Labrenzia sp. PHM005: one gene and its partner. Each later gene encodes a partner of the first gene's protein in a complex. Links are inferred from orthologs where the notes say so. Each region holds a gene or a part of one and is shown in the gene's direction. Other genes may lie near its edges.

Region 1 (3,172 bases):
CAATACCTGTGCTTCCGGAAGTGCTTGCGCAAATTCGCGCGCTGCCACCGTCCAGCCGCCCCTTGATCATCTGCGACGTCGATGAAGTCATCCTCCATATGATCGCCCACCTGGAAGAGTATCTTCAGGAAAACGGGATGCGGTTCCTCAACCACACTTACCGGTTGACGGGAAACATCGCCCGTCATGACAGCGACGCCCCCTTACCTGGCGACCAAGTCAAAACCCATCTCATCAAGTTCTTCGACGAAGTCAGCCCTCATCAAACCATGGTTCCGGAAGCTGATACGATGCTGTCGGCTTTGTCGGAGCAATGGGACATCGTCCTTCTGACCAACCTACCCGGTACTCATAACAAGCCAGCCCGGGAAACTTTGCTCGGCGGCCTGGGCATCCCTTATCCGGTGCTGACCAATTCCGGCCCCAAAGGCGGAGCTGTTGCAGCGCTTTCTGGCGGCCGGTCTCATCCCGTGGTTTTCATTGACGACAGCCCAACCAATCACCGCTCGGTTCAAGCGTCCCTGCCCTCCGCCGTCCAAATTCAATTCATCGCTGATCAACGGTTTCTTAGATCTGTAGAGCCAGAGGCCCATATTGATCTTCTAACAGGTGACTGGCGCGAGACATGCCGCTTTATCGAGGCTATCTTATAGCTTTGCTGCAACGGCCGGATCTTCGCCTTTGTATGACCGCGTGAGCCAATGACAAAAGAGCTGAAAGCGCTGTGCCGGGATTGTGGGACCCGGCTGCCCGGTCAGGCCGCCCGGTGTCCGCGTTGTGGCAGCCCGCGCCTGTTGAACCATCCTGAACTCGATCAGCTATCGATCGCTCACATCGACTGTGACGCGTTTTACGCATCCGTCGAAAAGCGGGACAATCCGGATCTGCAGGACAAGCCCGTCATTGTCGGCGGTGGCCAGCGCGGTGTTGTCTCGACCTGCTGTTACATCGCCCGCATTTCCGGTGTGCGCTCTGCTATGCCTATGTTCAAGGCGATGGAGGCATGCCCGGACGCGGTCGTGATCAAGCCGAACATGGAAAAATACTCCAAGGTGGGCAAGGAAATCCGTCAACGCATGCAGGCTCTGACACCGCTCGTTGAACCGATCTCCATTGATGAGGCCTTTCTTGATCTGACCGGTACAGAACGCCTGCATCACGCAACTGTTGCCGAAACTTTGGCGAAATTTGTCCGTGATATTGAAAATGACATCGGCATTTCCGCAAGCGTTGGCTTGGCGCCGAACAAATTCCTCGCCAAGCTGGCGTCGGACTTGGAAAAGCCACGTGGATTTTCGGTCATCGGCGCGGCAGAAGCCAAAGACCGTCTGGCTCCGATGCCAGTCGGCAAAATCTGGGGCGTCGGCAAGGTGTTTCAAAAGAAACTGGAACGGGACGGCATCCGCACCATCGGGCAACTGCAAGTGATGGAAGCCAATACGCTCGCTCGGAAATATGGTTCTATCGGCCTGAGGCTGGCAAAGCTGTCGCACGGTGACGACAGCCGGGATGTCACCCCGTCGCGCGGAGCCAAGAGCGTCTCGACCGAAACCACCTTTCGAACAGACATATCCGACTTTGAGGTTTTGAAACCAATTCTGCGGGATCTGTCAGAAAAAGTGTCGTTCCGGCTCAAAAAAGCGGACCTCGCTGGCCGGGGCATCACGCTGAAATTGAAGACAGCGGAATTCAAGACAATCACCCGCGCGCGCCACCTCACCGACCCAACTCAGCTGGCCGACAAGATTTTCGACGCTGGAATTGCACTTCTGGATGCCGAAACCGACGGCAGGCGCTTCCGGCTGATCGGAATCGGCGTCAGCGACTTGTCTGACGCTTCCCAGGCCGATCCGGAGGACCTGCTCGATGCCACCGCTGGGCGGCGGAAAAAAGCAGAACTTGCCATCGACAAGTTGCGCGGCAAATTCGGAAAATCCGCTGTCGAACTTGGCCTTACCCACGCTGCAAAACAAGCGCGGAAAGCTGCTGAAGATAACTAGAGCGCCGGGCGTAAACGTGGAACCGTTTGATGGCTTTGGCCGGTCTATCCGGTAAGGCGCAGCACGCAGCGCGATGCGGGGCATCGGGCAAGATATGCAACGCAGCCGGTGGGCCGGCCAAAGTCACCCAAAGGGCCTCGTCTCATGAGTCCGCTGGCCTACGTTGGCCCGCCCTTATGGTGCCAGCACCACTGCGGGCGCCCCGCCTTGCCAGCAAACCAATGAGACGGGTCAAACGCTTCCACGTTTTCGCCCGGTGCTCTAAACTTCAGTTACCGCAATTCGATTGACTGGTGTGATCGTGCAGCTCCAGCGCCGTCATAGTGCCGGCGAGTTTGAAATCGCCATAATCGAGAACCAGCTTGTCGCTGATCCCGTTTTCAAACAGGCGGAAGGACAATTGATAGACCGGTGTCTGCTCGCCATTGCCCTCGTCTTGGGAGGGGTCGAAGTAGGCAACCGTGACCGGCCAGGATGCGATAGCATCTAATGTCTCCTCGCGTTTGCCGTCGATTTCCGGCACTTCTCCGACCGCCTTCGCGCCAATGACTGCCGTTGTTGCAAATACCTTATCGCCGGTCTCGGCACCGTCATAAATGTCACTGGCCGTAAAATGGCCGCCGGTCCGGGCAGCATTGAGAATGCTCATAAGATGTTCGGTCGGAAACTGAACGTCCTTTCCGATTTCAAGCGTCTTTTCCGTTGGTTCTTTTAGATCAATAGCTTTCAACCCCGATTCAAGACGTGCTGCCCCCCGGCTGGATTCAACCAGTTTTTGGTCCACATAAGTCTTGGACAGGAATTGATAGTTTTCTGCACCGGCATCTTCAAACGAGGTGGTCTGCAAGTCGGTCACTTGTAAGCCACCGTTGACATCTTGGAATTGGGTTACAAACCGGAAGTTGACGCTGTAACCGTCGCAGGCATCGCCGGAAAACTCATAGACCATCCGGCCGCTGAGGCCGGCAATGCCGGATTGCTGCAGTGAATCAGCAAGCTTCATATCATAGACGGCGCGATGCTGGGCCAATGGTACACCGGCAATCTGCGCCGCGGCTTGGTTCACCGTGCCAAAAGAAAAGACAGTGGAGATGGGAGCGCCAATAACCAGAAGACCGCCAAGAAAAGCCCTGTTTCGAAAAAGACGCTGCATCATCAAACCTCATGACCGC
Region 2 (3,310 bases), 4.0 Mb from region 1 along the record:
CAAGTTCGTTGCCGCGTTGAAATCTCAATCCGCCTTAGCGTTTAAGGAAAACCTGCGCACCATCGACCTCCTCCTGATCGATGACATGCAGTTTCTTCATGGCAAGCAGGTTCAGCAGGAATTCTGCCACACCCTGAACGCCCTGATTGATGGCGCACGCCAGGTGATTGTTGCAGCCGACCGCGCACCGTCTGATCTCGATACATTAGATGACCGCGTCCGTTCGCGGCTGTCTGGCGGTCTTGTAGTCGGCATCCAGGAGCCCGATTTCGTCTTGCGCCGGAATATCCTGGTCTCCCGGGTTGAAGCCGCGCACAAGTCTTACCCGGCTTTCGATGTTCCAGATTCCGTTCTGGATTACATTGCCCGCCACGTCGCATCTTCAGGCCGTGACCTGGAAGGCGCGCTGAACCGCCTGATTGCGCACAATCAGCTGACCAATCAGCCGATTACGCAGGAAATGGCGGAAATGACCCTGCGCGATCTGGTCCGCTCCAGTGAGCCGCGCCGGGTGAAAATCGAAGACATCCAACGGGTTGTCTCCAAGCACTATAATGTGACCAAGGCAGACCTTCTGTCCGCCCGCCGTACCCGCACGATCGTTCGCCCGCGGCAGATCGCAATGTATTTGGCAAAGGTCATGACACCACGGTCGCTGCCGGAAATCGGCCGCCGCTTTGGAAACCGTGACCACACAACAGTGTTGCATGCAGTCCGCAAAATCGAAGAAATGGCCCGTGCAGACTACGCGCTGGCGCAAGAAATCGAGCTTCTGAAGCGCATGCTGGACGCCTAAGACAAATAGACTGCCTTTTCAGCGAGAATTGGGGGCGTTCCAAGCGGACGCCCCCTTGCTTTTAGAGCCCGTTGAGGGCAGTGTCTTTCCCCCGCTCCCTTGCCGGAGCCTGAGAAAATCCTTGTTTGCCGGGTGTTCTATCCGGCGTTTCACGAGTACGGATGTAACGTATGAAAGCGACCCTCGAGCGGACCGACCTCCTCAAGTCCTTGACCCATGTTCACCGGGTGGTCGAACGCCGGAATACAATTCCGATCCTCTCCAACGTGTTGCTGCGCGCTGATGGCGGCGCCTTGAACCTGAAGGCAACCGATCTGGATCTAGAGATCGTTGAAACCGTTCCGGCCATGATCGAAATGCCGGGTGCCACCACCGTTCCAGCCCACATGTTTTATGACATCGTGCGCAAACTGCCGGAAGGCTCACAGGTTGTTCTGGAAACCACCGGCGACGACACCACTTTGGAAATCCGTGCCGGGCGCTCAAAGTTCACGCTTCAGATGTTGCCGGAAACGGACTTTCCCGATCTGACAGCCGGTGAGTTCAGCCACGGCTTTACCTTGAGTGCTGCCGACATTCGCAAGCTGATCGATACGACCCAGTTTGCGATCTCGACCGAAGAAACCCGCTATTATCTGAATGGTATTTACCTGCACACGGTCGACGCGAGCAATGGTCAACAATTCCGCGCAGTCGCTACAGACGGTCACCGGCTCGCCCAAGCCGAAGTTACCGCCCCATCCGGTTCATCCGGCATGCCGGGTATCATCGTGCCGCGTAAAACGGTTGGCGAAATCCAGAAACTTCTGGAAGATCCGGAAGCCGATGTTCAAGTCGAGCTGTCTGATACCAAGATCCGTATTACCACCGACACCATTGTTCTGACGTCCAAACTGATCGATGGAACGTTCCCGGACTATGGCCGGGTAATTCCGCAAGGCAACGACAAGGAAATGCGCGTTGACCGGGACGAGTTTAAAGAAGCCGTCGACCGCGTCTCAACGATCTCCTCTGAGCGCGGCCGTGCCGTCAAGATTTCGCTCGGCGATGGCCGTATGGTGCTGACCGTCAACAACCCGGATTCCGGCAGCGCGACAGAAGAGCTGGCGGTTGAATACGATTCTGACCCGCTCGAGATTGGCTTCAACTCCCGCTATCTGCTCGACATCGCCAACCAGCTCAGCAGCGACACCGCCCTGTTCCGGCTGGCCGATTCCGGCTCCCCAACCCTCATTCAGGACAACACGGTCGATGATTGCCTGTTCGTTCTGATGCCGATGCGGGTTTAAGCTGCGGCGTTAACATCAACGGAAGCTGGGTATGACTGAGTACCGGTCGGCACGCCTGACCCGCCTGACATTGACCGGCTTCCGCAACTATGCCGCCCTGTCGATCGATCTGTCGGCAAAGATGGTGGCCTTTGTCGGCGCGAATGGTGCCGGTAAAACAAATATTCTCGAAGCAATTTCGTTTTTGACCGCCGGCCGCGGATTGCGGCGGGCGGCCCTCGCCGACATTGCCCGTAAAGGCGGCAACGGCAGCTGGAGCGTTGCAGCCAAAATCCTACTCGACGGCATCGAAAGCAGCCTCGGCACCGGCGCCACCACGGGTGTGCCTGGCCGAAAAGTTCGGATCGACGGCGAGGATATGCGCTCATCCGAAAGTCTTTTGGATTACATGCGGGTTTTATGGCTGGTTCCAGCAATGGACGGCCTGTTCACCGGTCCGGGTTCTGACCGCCGCCGATTTCTTGACCGCCTGACACTGGCTATCGACCCAGCGCACGGACGGCGGGTCAGTGATTTTGAAAGCGCCTTGCGCCAGCGAAACAAGCTGCTGGATCAAGGTGCCTCGGACGCTTATTTGAGTGCACTGGAATTGCAAGTCGCAAGTTTGGGGACGGCCGTTTCCCTCGCGCGCCAGGAAACCGTTGGCTTGTTGCGGCAAATGATTTCTGACCAGCCGTTGGAAGGCTCAACTTTTCCACAAGCCAGCCTCTCGCTTGAAGGTGCTTTTGAAGCGGAAATGCTCGAAATGAGCGCGTCTGATCAAGAGGACCACTACTGCCGGCTTTTGGAGCAGGGCCGGCCTCGCGACAGGGCCGCTGGACGAACCCTCTCTGGCCCGCATTTGAGCGACCTGAAAGTCCGCCACGCCGCCAAGGACATGCCCGCCTCACAATCTTCCACCGGAGAACAAAAGGCACTTCTGATCGGCCTTGTTTTGGCGCATGCCGAACTCACAGCAAAGGTCTCTGGATTGACCCCGGTGCTGTTGCTCGACGAGGTCGCAGCACATCTCGATCCGGCCCGGCGCGCGGCCCTTTTTGCAAAGCTAGAGTCGCTTGGAGGCCAGGTCTTTATGACCGGGACAGACAGAGCTTTATTCGATGCACTTCCCGCTCAGTCTGAGGTCTTTGAAGTTGGCAATGACAAGGCGCACCTGAGCGGCGTGTGACAGCCCCATAAATCCGCCTGAATCATATGGTTTTCCACTATATTCCCACTGTGGAAC

Evidence for each region.
Region 2: the proteins of FJ695_RS20235 (region 1) and dnaN are in contact, whole or in part, in a solved structure (PDB 1OK7), measured with the Escherichia coli proteins. The link is inferred for Labrenzia sp. PHM005 from one-to-one orthologs.

Annotation. Positions count from the first base shown.
Region 1 is NZ_CP041191.1:4,477,073-4,480,244, forward strand. What follows is about bases 1-2,850. They hold FJ695_RS20235 (DNA polymerase IV), read left to right. Parts: upstream 1-701; coding sequence 702-2,000; downstream 2,001-2,850. Other genes in these bases: FJ695_RS20230 (hypothetical protein), read left to right, coding at 1-653; FJ695_RS20240 (cell envelope integrity EipB family protein), read right to left, coding at 2,269-2,850. In the rest of the region: more of FJ695_RS20240, read right to left, coding at 2,851-3,156. UniProt on the Escherichia coli protein: Poorly processive, error-prone DNA polymerase involved in translesion repair and untargeted mutagenesis. Copies undamaged DNA at stalled replication forks, which arise in vivo from mismatched or misaligned primer ends.
Region 2 is NZ_CP041191.1:473,221-476,530, forward strand. What follows is about bases 38-3,025. They hold dnaN (DNA polymerase III subunit beta), read left to right. Parts: upstream 38-966; coding sequence 967-2,085; downstream 2,086-3,025. Other genes in these bases: dnaA (chromosomal replication initiator protein DnaA), read left to right, coding at 38-796; recF (DNA replication/repair protein RecF), read left to right, coding at 2,117-3,025. Outside these bases: more of dnaA, read left to right, coding at 1-37; more of recF, read left to right, coding at 3,026-3,253. UniProt on the Escherichia coli protein: Confers DNA tethering and processivity to DNA polymerases and other proteins. Acts as a clamp, forming a ring around DNA (a reaction catalyzed by the clamp-loading complex) which diffuses in an ATP-independent manner freely and bidirectionally along dsDNA.